Regions from separate parts of the Lactobacillus taiwanensis genome, predicted to be linked through region 3. Evidence: predicted binding sites of a transcription regulator. Region 3 holds the regulator's gene; each other region holds the start of a gene.
The links. The regulator HrcA, encoded in region 3, represses chaperone genes, less so after heat shock. The targets are predictions, from matches to a motif close to TTAGCACTCNNNNNNNNNGAGTGCTAA.

Region 1: H1A07_RS00995 (Hsp20/alpha crystallin family protein) is a predicted target of HrcA. The motif match lies at 1,489-1,515, and genes of this name have one in related genera.
Region 2: H1A07_RS06855 (ATP-dependent Clp protease ATP-binding subunit) is a predicted target of HrcA. The motif match lies at 1,496-1,522, and genes of this name have one in related genera.
Region 4: H1A07_RS08830 (ATP-dependent Clp protease ATP-binding subunit) is a predicted target of HrcA. The motif match lies at 2,104-2,130, and genes of this name have one in related genera.

What each region holds. Positions count from the first base shown of each region.
Region 1 covers NZ_CP059276.1:207,108-210,325, forward strand. Annotated here, with positions in the region: gene H1A07_RS00985 (hypothetical protein) at 1-483, shown strand, start outside; gene greA (transcription elongation factor GreA) at 483-944, shown strand; gene H1A07_RS00995 (Hsp20/alpha crystallin family protein) at 988-1,419, opposite strand; gene H1A07_RS01000 (6-phospho-beta-glucosidase) at 1,569-3,017, opposite strand; gene H1A07_RS01005 (PTS cellobiose transporter subunit IIA) at 3,216-3,218, shown strand, end outside.
Region 2 covers NZ_CP059276.1:1,407,938-1,411,155, reverse strand. Annotated here, with positions in the region: gene H1A07_RS06855 (ATP-dependent Clp protease ATP-binding subunit) at 1-1,451, opposite strand, end outside; gene H1A07_RS06850 (hypothetical protein) at 1,658-1,840, shown strand; gene H1A07_RS06845 (phosphocarrier protein HPr) at 1,960-2,226, shown strand; gene ptsP (phosphoenolpyruvate--protein phosphotransferase) at 2,226-3,218, shown strand, end outside.
Region 3 covers NZ_CP059276.1:782,805-786,022, forward strand. Annotated here, with positions in the region: gene abc-f (ribosomal protection-like ABC-F family protein) at 1-307, shown strand, start outside; gene H1A07_RS10130 (hypothetical protein) at 409-549, shown strand; gene hrcA (heat-inducible transcriptional repressor HrcA) at 692-1,750, shown strand; gene grpE (nucleotide exchange factor GrpE) at 1,762-2,340, shown strand; gene dnaK (molecular chaperone DnaK) at 2,358-3,218, shown strand, end outside.
Region 4 covers NZ_CP059276.1:1,793,739-1,796,956, forward strand. Annotated here, with positions in the region: gene H1A07_RS08830 (ATP-dependent Clp protease ATP-binding subunit) at 1-2,072, opposite strand, end outside; gene H1A07_RS08835 (alpha/beta hydrolase) at 2,327-3,218, opposite strand, start outside.

The DNA of each region.
Region 1 (3,218 bases), 580 kb from region 3:
AAAAAACATACAACTAAGAAAGATAAAACTGATATAGATACTGATAATTCAGAAACTACCAGCTCAGATAAAAAGACTGATAAGAGCAGTGAAAATTCCAAGAGTAGTACTAGTAAGAAGACCAGTCAGAATGGATCAGCAAGCTCTAATTCGTCTAATTCAAATGAAGTAGAAAAATCAAATAATTTAAATGGCTCATCCAATTCTTCAGCATCTAATACTCAAAATAATAGTGGTCAAAGTGCCGCATCAGCTAATAACTCTTCAGATACCATGTTTAACAAGATGGTTTCTAATACTATTAAAGAAAACGGCTATTCAAGTAGTTATGGACCAGATAATTTTACGTTAATTGATGGTGGTAATGGACAATATTCTTTAGCTGAGAAGTCAACTGGAACAATTGTTGGTCATTATTCTGTAAAGAATGGTGATCTTTACAAGCAAGATGTGATTACTGGAAATGATGTTAAGGTTAAATAATGGTTTATTATCAAAAAATGACGCCTGAAGGCTATCAAGAAATTAAAGACGAGATAGCCCGCTTAAAAAAAGATCGGCCACGGAGAATTAAAATCTTACAAGAAGCTCGTAGTATGGGAGACTTATCGGAGAATTCTGAATATACTACCGCTAAGATGGAATTAGGGCATTTACAAAGTCGTTTGCGCTATTTAGATAAGCAATTAAGATATTCAGAAATTATTCAAAAAGATGAAAGTGGAACTATTGATTTAGGATCAAATGTTACTTTGCTTTTTGATGGTGATGATGAAGCTGAAAAATATCGTATTGTTGGTAGAATGGAAGCAGATTTAGCTAAGGGAAAGATATCCTTTGATTCGCCTTTAGGGCAAGCCTTAATGAAGCAAAAAGCTGGTGCAACGGTAACCGTTGAAGCACCAGCTGGAAACTACGATGTTAAGATTATTGCAGTAAACTAAAAAACATCTCGCGTAAGCGGGATGTTTTTTATAAGCAATAGTACTATTCAATAGTAATTGTATTTTCCTTATCTTCTTCAGTTAATTTTGGCAAGGTAATGGTTAAAACGCCATTAATATCTTTTGCGGCAATTTCTTTAGAGTCAACATCAGGGATGCGGTAACTTCTTTGAATGTGACCAACGCTTCTTTCCCGGTGAAGAAGATTGCCATTCTTGTCATCTAAGTTATCAAACGAATCACGGCTACCTGAAACATTTAAGACACCATCTTTATATGAAACCTTGATATCTTTCTTATCCATTCCAGGCATGTCAACTTTAACAATATAATCCTTATCAGTTTCTGCTACATCAGATTGCATAATGTTCTTAATTGAACTGTCATCAAAAAAGTCTTTTGGAAAACTAAACCAATCGCTTAATTGATCCATCATATTATCATTGTTACGATTCTTCATTATTTCGTTTGCCATAATAAAACTTCCTTCCATTACGCTCTCTACACTGTTTATTGTAGTAGGTTAGGATAGAATGTAAATTATTTAGCACTCTGGCACATTAACTGCTAATTTGGAAGAAAAAAATAAGATTTAGTATACTTGCTAAATTCTATTTTAAATTACTAATCTAAGTCTTTACCGTTAGATTCAATGACTTTCTTATACCAGTTAAATGAATCCTTCTTTGAACGTTCTAGTGTTCCTTCACCCTTATCATTCTTGTCAACATAGATGAAGCCGTAGCGTTTGTCCATTTGACCAGTTCCAGCTGAAACTAAGTCAATGCATCCCCAAGGAAGATAACCCATCAAGTCAACACCGTCTAAAACAACAGCCTTTTCCATTTGTTCAATGTGTTTTCTTAGGTAGTCAATTCTGTATGGATCGTGAACTGAACCGTCAGCTTCGCGCTTATCGTAAGCACCGAGACCATTTTCAACGATAAATAGTGGCTTGTGGTAGCGGTCAGTTAGGTGGTTAAGAGAGATTCTCAAACCTTCTGGATCAATTTCCCAACCCCAGTCACTACGCTCTAAAGTAGGGTTTTCTACGATCGCTTTTTGTAAGTCAGTTAATTCATCTGGTTTAACTTTCTTACTTGAAACAGTAGTGGATTGATAGTATGAGAAGCCAACGTAGTCTACTGTACCTTCTTTTAAGGCAATCTTATCTTCTTCAGTAATATCTGGACGATAACCATTTCTTTCAATGTAATCTTCAACAGCATTTGGATATTCACCGTTAACGTGTACATCGGAGAAGAAGTCACGTCTTTGTTCAAATTTATCAGCAAGTAAAACATCATCTGATGATGAAGTTAAAGGACGAACAGGTGAGTAGTTAATCATACAACCAATTTGGAAGTCGGGATTAATCTTGTGACCTTCTTTAACTGCTAAAGCAGAAGCAACTAATTCATAGTGGGCAGCTTGATACATAGCAGCTTCTTTTTCTTTATCGCCCATTCCATTATTAAACAAGATACCAGAGTTAGTAGCCATTAAGAAGTCATTGTTAAAACTAGATTGATTATCAATTTCGTTGAAAGTCATCCAGTATTTAACTTTGTTCTTGTAGCGCTTGAAACAAACACGGGCAAAGCGAACGAAGTAATCAATTAATTTACGGTTAGTAAAGCCACCATATTCTTTAACTAAGTGATATGGAATTTCAAAGTGAGAAAGGGTAATTACAGGTTCAATTCCATATTTATGACATTCGTCAAATAAGTCATCATAGAACTTAAGCCCTGCTTCATTTGGTTCTTTTTCGTCGCCCTTAGGAAAAATTCTAGTCCAAGCTATTGAAGTACGGAAAGCCTTAAAGCCCATTTCCGCCATTAACTTAATATCACCTTTGTAGTGGTGGTAAAAATCAATTGCGTCATGGTTAGGGTAGTTCTTACCAGGAATAACACCATCAGTAATTTCACGTGGCTTAGTTGCTGATCCTACTGTCATAACGTCAGCAACTGACATTCCCTTTCCATCTTCATCCCATGCACCTTCAAGTTGGTGAGCGGCAACAGCGCCGCCCCATAAAAAGCCCTCAGGCATAGTGTATCCAGTCATATTCAATACGTCCTTTCTAAAGTAAGCGTTTTCGGAATTCATTCTACAAATTAAAAACTCAATTGTAAAGCGTAAAAGTATAGAATTTTATTTTTTATAAGAAAACAGTTATTATTGTTGCAAGCGGTTTCATAGTGGAGTATTATACAGGTGTTGTCTGAATTGTTCAGGAACAATATTGAAAGGACAGATACAATAATG
Region 2 (3,218 bases), 630 kb from region 3:
AATTGTTTCGCTAATTCTGTTTTACCTACACCAGTCGGTCCTACAAATAAGAATGAACCGATTGGACGACCAGATTTGTTAAAACCAACCCGATTTCGTCTTATTGCACGAGCAACAGTTTCAACAGCTTTGTTTTGACCAATTACATTATCTTTAAGGTCAGTAGCTAAGTTCTTTAATTGTGTTTCTTCTTGTTTCTGTAAGTCGCCGACAGGAATATTAGTTTTTTCCTCCACGATCTTATTCATGATCTTTTCAGTAATTTTAGGTGTTTGATCAGGATCTACTTTCTGATCTTTTAATTTCTCATACTTTTCAATTTGATCACGATAGTAGGCAGCCTTTTCATAATCTTCGTTTTTTAAAGCATCTTGCTTTAAACTTTCAGCAGCATCCAGTCTTTCCTTGATCTTTTCACTATCAACATAAGGAATGGTGAGATTCATTCTTGAACCGGCCTCGTCTAAAAGATCGATGGCTTTATCAGGTAAGAAACGATCTTGAATGTAGCGGGAGGAAAGATCTACTGCAGCTTGTATAGATTCATCTGTATACTGAACATGGTGGTAGTCTTCGTAACGCTTACGAATGCCTTGTAAAATTTTAATTGTTTCTTCAGTTGTAGGTTCTTTAACCTCCACTGGTTGGAATCTACGAGCAAGGGCAGAATCCTTTTCGATGTTTCGATATTCCTTAATAGTAGTAGCACCAATTAATTGGAAATCTCCACGAGCTAAGGCTGGTTTAATAATGTTACCAGCATCCATACCGCCTTCAGCGTTACCAGCACCAACTAATTCATGAATTTCGTCGATAAATAGGATAATATTATCATTTTGCTCTAATTCTTTAATCAGTTGTTGCATTCTTTGTTCAAATTGACCGCGAATTCCAGTACCTTGAACCATTGAGACCATATTTAAAGAAATGATTCTCTTGTCTTGAAGTTTAGCAGGGACTGAACCATCGACAATTTGTTGTGCTAATCCCTCGACAACAGCAGTTTTACCAACACCAGCTTCTCCAATAAGAACTGGATTATTTTTAGTCCGTCTGTTTAAAATTTCAATAACGCGAGCAATTTCTTTATCACGACCAATAACTGGATCAATTTTCCCCTTTTTTGCTAAATCGGTTAAATCCGTACCATACTGGTCGAGTAGAGATTTTTGACCACCGTTATTTCCACCTCGACGGCCACCACCCATTTGCATACGTGGATCACGGCCTTGAGGATTATTTTGTTCATTGTTGTTATTATTTAAGGCGTTGAATAAATCATCAAAATCGCCAAAAAATGCATTGTTATTATTCATACTATTATTTTGTCCTTGTTGATTTTTCAATTCTTGATAACATTGTTGACATAATGAAATTTCACGATCTTGCCCATTTACATTTGTATAAAGATGAATGGAGGCAGGACGTTTATGACAGTTATCACATAGCATTAATATTTCCGCCTTTCTTATAATATTCAGGCCATATTCCTATTTTAGCACTCTTGATATATGAGTGCTAACTTGCTAATATCATAGTACGGATACTTACTAATTGCAAGTGCTAAGCTCAGATTTTTATAGGAAATTGATATAATTAGGATAAAGAAGAAATTTTTTAGAAAGATATAGAAACTTTAAGGAGAGAAGTATAAGGAATGAATTATGAAGAAATATTAGATAAAATCATAAGTGGTGAATTGAAAGAATATAGAGTTAGTCCCAAAGATGCTTTTCAATTCCAATTGGCTCTTAGAAGCTATGGTAAAAGACAGAGGATAACTGGGATTGCCCAAAGAGGTGGGGATATAATTTATACCTTATCTGACAATGAAAATTAAGTACTTTATAATGTAAACATTTACATTTGTGTTGTTTTCATTTAGAAAACATGATAACCTAATAAACGAGTGGGTATAAAACTCCCGATTATTTTTGATTTTAAAGGAGATAATTTAAAATGGAAAAACGCGAATTTCATATTATTGCTGAAACTGGTATTCATGCTCGTCCAGCTACTTTGTTGGTACAAGCTGCTTCTAAGTTTAACTCAGATATTAACTTGGAATACAACGGTAAATCAGTAAACTTGAAGTCAATCATGGGTGTTATGTCTTTAGGTGTTGGCCAAGGTGCAGATGTAACTATTACTGCTGATGGTGACGACGCTAAAGAAGCAATTGAAGCTATTGCTGACACTATGAAAAAGGAAGGTTTAGCTGAATAATGTCGAAAACTTTAAAGGGAATTGCAGCCAGTGATGGTATTGCAGTTGCACCAGCCTACCTTTTGGTAGAACCTGACCTTTCGTTTTCTAAAACCTCAGTTAGCGATGTTGATGCTGAAGTAGCTCGCTTTAAGAAAGTTGTTGAAGAATCAACTAAAGAACTTGAAAAAGTTCGTGATAAAGCTAAGGAAAGTTTAGGAGCAGAAGAAGCTCAAGTTTTTGACGCACACCTTCTCTTCTTAAGTGACCCAGAATTTACTGGTGCCATTGAACAAGAAATCAAAGATCAAAAAGTTAATGCTGAAGCAGCATTAGATGAAACTGCTCAAAAATTCATTACTATTTTTGAAGGTATGACTGACAATGCATATATGCAAGAACGTGCAGCCGACGTACGTGATGTTTCAAAGCGTCTTATGGCACATCTTCTTGGTAAAAAATTGCCAGATCCTGCAGCTATTGACCATGAAGTTGTAGTAGTAGCCTACGATTTAACACCAAGTGATACAGCTCAACTTAACAAGAAGTACGTTAAGGGATTTGTAACTGATGTTGGTGGTAGAACTGCTCACTCAGCAATCATGGCTCGTTCATTAGAAATTCCAGCTGTTGTTGGTACTGAAACGATTACTAAAGATGTTAAAGATGGCGATATGCTTATTGCCGATGGTTTAGACGGCGATGCTATCATTAATCCAACTGATGCTCAAATCGAAGAATACACTAAGAAAGGTGAAGCCTTTGCTAAGCAAAAGGAAGAATGGAAGAAGCTAAAGAATGAACCATCTGTAACTGCTAATGGTAAGAAGTTCATTATTGCTGCTAACATTGGTACTCCTAATGATATGAAGGGTGTAAAAGAAAACGGTGCTGAAGCCATTGGTTTGTACAGAACTGAATTCTTATACATGGATTCAAAAGACTTCCCATCCGAAGAAGCTCAATTTGATGCTTACAAGAAAGTTATCGAAGATATGGATGGTAAGCAAACT
Region 3 (3,218 bases):
ATCTTATGAAAATCTATTAAATATTCTTAGAAAAATGGGTTTTCCGAGAGAAAGCTTTGCCACAAAAATTGAAGAAATGAGTATGGGACAGCAAAAAAGGGTGGCGATTGCCAAATCATTGGTAGAAGAAGCAGATATATATTTATGGGATGAGCCAGCTAATTATTTAGACGTATTTAATCAGGATCAGTTAATTAACATGTTAAGAAAAGAACAACCGGCAATGCTCTTAATTGAACATGATAAATATTTTATTAGTCAGATTACAGATAAACGAATAAAATTAGGGGGTGGAGAAGCTAAATAATTAAAGGGGGGTAGAGAAAAAGTTGGTATTTGATTATAAAAAAGAATATAAAGATTTATATTTTCTAAAAAAAGAAACCTGAATTAATAACTGTTCCTGAAATGAACTATCTCGCAGTTTCAGGAAGTGGTGATCCAATTGATATAAAAAATCCACGCTATCATCATGAAATATATTTAAGTGATCCGCGAGGAACTAGAGTGGAGAGATTAAAGACTGTAATTAAACTACCAATTAAATAAACTTACGCAAGTACTCAGTACTTGCTTTTTTTTGTGAAAAATTAAATTGATTTAGCACTCTGCTTGCACAATTGCTAATATATGGTATTATATAAATTGTTAGCACAAAGGAAAGAAGAGTGCTAATGATGGGGGCGAGAAAATGTTGACTGAACGGCAAGAACTTATTTTGAAGACTATTATTATGGACTTTACTCAGACGCATGAGCCGGTAGGTTCTAAGACCGTGACGAATCAACTGCCTGTCAAGGTCTCAAGTGCAACTATTCGAAACGAGATGGCTGCCTTAGAAGAGCAAGGTTTAATTGAAAAAACTCACTCTTCTAGTGGAAGGATTCCATCTAGTGCTGGTTATAGATATTATTTGGATCATTTAATTAATCCAGTAAAGATACCAGCATCTGTTTATAATCAGATTGTTTATCAATTAGACCAACCTTTTCAGCAAGTTAATGAAATCGTGCAAGAAGCTGCAAAGATATTGTCCGATTTAACTAACTATACTGCTTTTGCGGCAGGTCCTGAAACTCATTCTGTTAAAGTTACTAGTTTTAGGATTGTTCCTCTTTCTAGTCATCAAGTGATGGCTATCTTAGTTACTGATGATGGTAATGTTAAGAATCAAATCTATACTTTACCTCATCATACTAGTGGAGAAGAGATTGAAAAAGCGGTAAGATTGATCAATGACCACCTAGTTGGTAAGCCTCTTAGTTCAATTAATGAAGTGCTGCTTAAAAGAATTGCAGATCATTTGGTAGCTGGCGGATCGGCACCTGAAATTTTAGATTTGCTCCAAGATGTTATTAAGGACGCTGCGAGTGAACAAATGTATGTTGATGGTCAAATTAATCTTTTAAGTAATTACGAAAACGATGATTTAACGAAAGTTAAGTCATTATATAAGTTAATTGATCAAAACGATGCTATTTCAAGTTTGATTGGCTTTAATCCAGAAGATGAAATTAAAGATGGTACTAATTCGAAAGTTCAAGTTAAGTTGGGCTCAGAATTACCATCAGATTTGTTAGAAGATTATAGCTTGCTTACTGCACAATATAGTGTTGGTAAATATGGTAAAGGAACAATTGCACTGCTAGGGCCAACTAACATGCCATACTCGCAGATGATCGGACTACTCGAGTATTTTAGAAATGAACTAGCAAAGAAATTGTTGGATTATTATGGTAGATTTAAGTAAGGAGGTTAGCTGTGAGTAAAGAAGAGTTTCCACATGAAAAGGATTTAAAAGACGAGGTGACCCCAGATAAGGCACCAAAAAAAGATCCCAAATCAGCTCCGAAAGAGGAAGTTAAGGAAAATCCAGCAAAAAATTATGAAAAGGAAATTGCTGAACTAACTGCTAAAAATAAGGATCTTGAAGATAAATACTTACGTAGCGAAGCGGAGATTCAAAATATGCAAGCCCGTTATGCAAAAGAACGTGCTCAATTAATTAAGTATGAATCTCAAAGCTTAGCTAAAGAAGTTTTGCCTGCAATGGATAATTTAGAGCGTGCATTAGCTGTTGAAGCTGATGATGAAGCTGCTAAACAACTTCAAAAAGGTGTTCAGATGACTCTTGATTCATTAGTTAAATCAATGAAAGATCAAGGAATTACTGAAATTAAAGCTGAAGGCGAACCTTTCGATCCATCCCTTCATCAAGCTGTACAAACTGTCGCAGCGGAAAATGATGATCAAAAGGATCACGTAATTAAAGTTTTACAAAAAGGATATCAATATAAAGATAGAACATTAAGACCAGCAATTGTTGTAGTGGCTCAATAAGAAAGGAAGTTATATTTATGTCAAAAGTTATTGGTATTGACTTAGGTACGACTAACTCAGCAGTTGCCGTGCTTGAAGGAAAAGAACCTAAGATTATTACTAACCCAGAAGGTAACCGTACTACTCCTTCTGTAGTTGCATTTAAGAATGGTGAAATTCAAGTTGGTGAAGTTGCAAAGCGTCAAGCTATAACTAATCCTAACACTATTGTTTCAATTAAGAGTCATATGGGTGAAGAAGGCTACAAGGTTAAAGTTGGCGATAAGCAATATACACCACAAGAAATTTCAGCTTTCATTTTGCAATACATCAAGAAGTTTTCTGAAGACTACTTAGGTGAAAAGGTAACTGATGCAGTTATTACTGTTCCTGCTTACTTTAATGATGCGCAACGCCAAGCCACTAAAGATGCTGGTAAAATTGCTGGCTTAAATGTTCAAAGAATTATCAATGAACCAACTGCTTCAGCTTTAGCATATGGTCTTGATAAAGATGAAAATGATGAAAAAGTTTTAGTATACGACCTTGGTGGTGGTACTTTCGATGTTTCTATCTTGCAATTAGGTGATGGAGTTTTCCAAGTATTATCAACTAATGGTGATACTCACCTTGGTGGTGATGACTTTGATAAAAGAATTATGGATTGGTTAATCCAAAACTTTAAGGAAGAAAATGGTGTTGACTTATCTAACGATAAGATGGCTTTACAACGTTTGAAGGATGCTGCTGAGAAAGCTAAGAAAGACTTATCTGGCGTTTCATCAACTCATATTTCACTTCCATTTATTTCTGCAGGGGAAGCTGGTCCTCTTCACCTTGAAGCAGATTTGACTCGTGCCAAGTTTGATGAATTAACTGATGACTTAGTTCAAAAGACT
Region 4 (3,218 bases), 880 kb from region 3:
TTCTTTTCTTGTTCACGAGTTTCCTTGTCAAACAATACATCTTCAAGAATTTCACCATTTAAGTATAAATGCTTATCATCAATGGTGAATTTAACTTCCTTAGTATCTGGCTTAGAAACAATCAACTTAGCTGCTGGGGTTTCAAGATCTTGTTCAACAACCCTTCTCAATGGACGAGCACCAAATTCCTTATCATAGCCCTTCTTAGCCAAGTACTTCTTAGCATCATCGGTAACATGAAGCTTAATGTTTCTCTTAGCAAGAGACTTCTCCATCTTTACTAAGTAAAGGTCTAAGATCTTGAGCATATCTTCACTAGTTAATGAATTAAATGGAACAATTGCATCAAGACGATTCAAGAATTCTGGTCTGAAGTAAACTTCAAGTGCTTTACGTAAAGCATCTTGATCGTCTCCCTTAAGCAACTTATCAGAGTATCCAGCATTTGAAGTCATGATAATGATTGTATCTTTGAAGGAGATTGTTCTACCTTGTGCATCAGTCAAACGACCATCATCCATAATTTGAAGTAATGCATTAAAGACTTGTGGATTTGCCTTTTCAATTTCGTCAAGCAAAATCAAAGAATATGGTTGATGACGAATCTTTTCAGTTAATTGACCACCTTCACCATAGCCAACATAACCAGGTGCTGAACCAATTAACTTGTTAACAGCCATTTGGTCTTGGTATTCTGACATATCCAAACGTACTAAAGCGTCAGCCTTACCAAATAACTTAATTGCTAATTGCTTAGCCAATTCAGTCTTACCAACACCAGTAGGACCAGTAAGCAAGAATGAACCAGTTGGACGGTTTGAATCCTTAAATACTTGTTTACGAGCAATTGCGTCAGTGATGATATCAATTGCCTTATCTTGGTCAATAACAACCTTCTTCAAGTCAGAAGCTAAGTTAGCATTCTTTTGAGCTTCATTCGCATTAATTTCACTCATTGGAATACCAGTTTTAGTTTGAATTAAAGCATACATATCTTCTGGTGTAACTTTAAGTTCACTAGCTTTACCTGCATTCTTGAGATCTTTCTTAAGATCTTCAATTTCTTTCTTAATTTTAGCAGCTTCGTCATATTTCTCACTCTTAGCTGCTTCTGCTTTTTTACCTTCTAGTGCATGAATCTTATTCTTAATTGAAGTTTCATCCTTTTGATCCATACCTAAAGACTTCTTAGCACCAGCCTCGTCCATTAAGTCAATTGCCTTATCTGGTAAGTGACGATCGTTGATGTACCGGTTAGAAAGTTCAGCAGCTAACTTCAAAGCTTCTGGATCATATTTTACATTGTGATACTTTTCATATTTTGGAGCTAAGCCCTTCAAAATTTCAATAGCATCCTTAATGCTTGGTTCAGGAACTTGTACTGGTTGGAATCTTCTAGCTAAAGCTGGATCCTTTTCGATTTGTTGGTATTCACTAGTAGTAGTTGCACCAATTACACGAATTTCACCACTTGCTAAAGCTGGCTTTAAGATGTTAGCAGCATCCCCAGAATTATTTTCTGAATCAGTTGAACCTGCACCAACAATATTATGTAATTCATCGATAAAGAGAATAACATTCTTGTCACCCTTAGCTTTATCAATAATCTTCTTTAATTTTTCTTCAAAACTACCGCGAAGAGAAGTACCTGCAACTAATTCATTAATGTTCAATTCAATAATATGAGCATTTTTTAGCTTTTCAGGAACATCTCCATCAACAATTCTTTGAGCTAATCCTTCAACTACTGAAGTCTTACCAACACCAGCAGGTCCAGTTAAAACAGGATTATTCTTTTTACGTCTACTCAAAATTTCAATAACTTGGTCAATAATAGCAGTACGTCCAATAACAGGATCGTATTTGCCCTTCTTAGCTTGTTCAGTCAAATCAACACCAATTGGCTTCTCCTTTTGTTGTTGACCATTTTGTGCACCTTGTTGTGGTGCTTGACCGGTACTATATCTCATTGGTTGTTGACCATTTGTCATTCTTCCATCATTGAAAAAATCTCTGTTTAATTCATTAAACAAATCATCAAAATTGTAATTTCCATTGTCAAAGTATGCCATGCTTTACACACTCCTCATATTCTCAAAAACTTTAGCACTCATTAGTTTTAAGTGCTAACTACTCACAGCTTTAATTATAACAGGTTATCCACAGAAAAGCCAAATATTATATCATATTTTTTCCACAGATTATTTTAATTTGTGAATAAAATAAGTGCAACGCGCTTTATGAAACACATTGCGCTTAAAATCTTTGTGAATTAATATGATAGTAAAGTTGAATAATTATTTATCTCTATTAATTTTCAAAGAATTTAATCATTTATCTTCTTTCTATTTTTTCGATTCTCTTTTGGCTTTTGTTCATTAGCAGGAGTATTATCTCCATTATTATTTTCTAGTAGATACTGTTCAATCAGTTGAACTACTTGTTTATTTTGTGGTAGCGATGAATGCTGTGCATCAGCGCCTGTAATAGTCATAGTTGTATAATGCTTTACTTGATTTTGAAAAATATATTTTCCTGCAGCTACGCTACTTTCAGGAACTAAGCCATCAGATTCATAATTTTCTCCGCCAGAAACAGAATATACATCCAAGTTTTTAGGTATTTTCTTTCTATTTTTAATAAAATCATTCAGCATCTCTGTCTTATGATCAACATTGCTTTCATTAAAGTTATACGGCGTACCTAAAGTCATTAATTTCTTTATTTTGATTTCATCACTATAGTCCGCATAGTAATTTTCCAACCAATAAGTCCAAATCAATCCACCATTTGAATGACCAAACGCCTTAAAATTATTAAATTTATACTGTTGACTGAGCTGCGCAAATGCTTCATCGAACCATCCTGCTTGTTTTTTAATATTGGCATAACCATCATGATTATTTTCAAAGCCAACCACAATAAATGGTTCATTGTCATTACGATTAATCTTTCCGCTATACTTTAATGTCCCATCTTTTTTTACTTGAATTTTTAACAAGCTATGTTTCTTAAAAGTATCTTTATTCAATAAATTAACTAATTCGTTAAAACGTTCAGTAGTCGCACTTGATCCGGGAATCATGATTACCGGTGACATTTGTGACTTTCGCCGTTCAGCTAAATCATTGTTAGCATTCTTAATCCAAAAAAAAGTTGGAATAGCTAAAACTATTAAGAAAATAAATGTACCTAATAAAAGCAGCCGATTTTTCGAT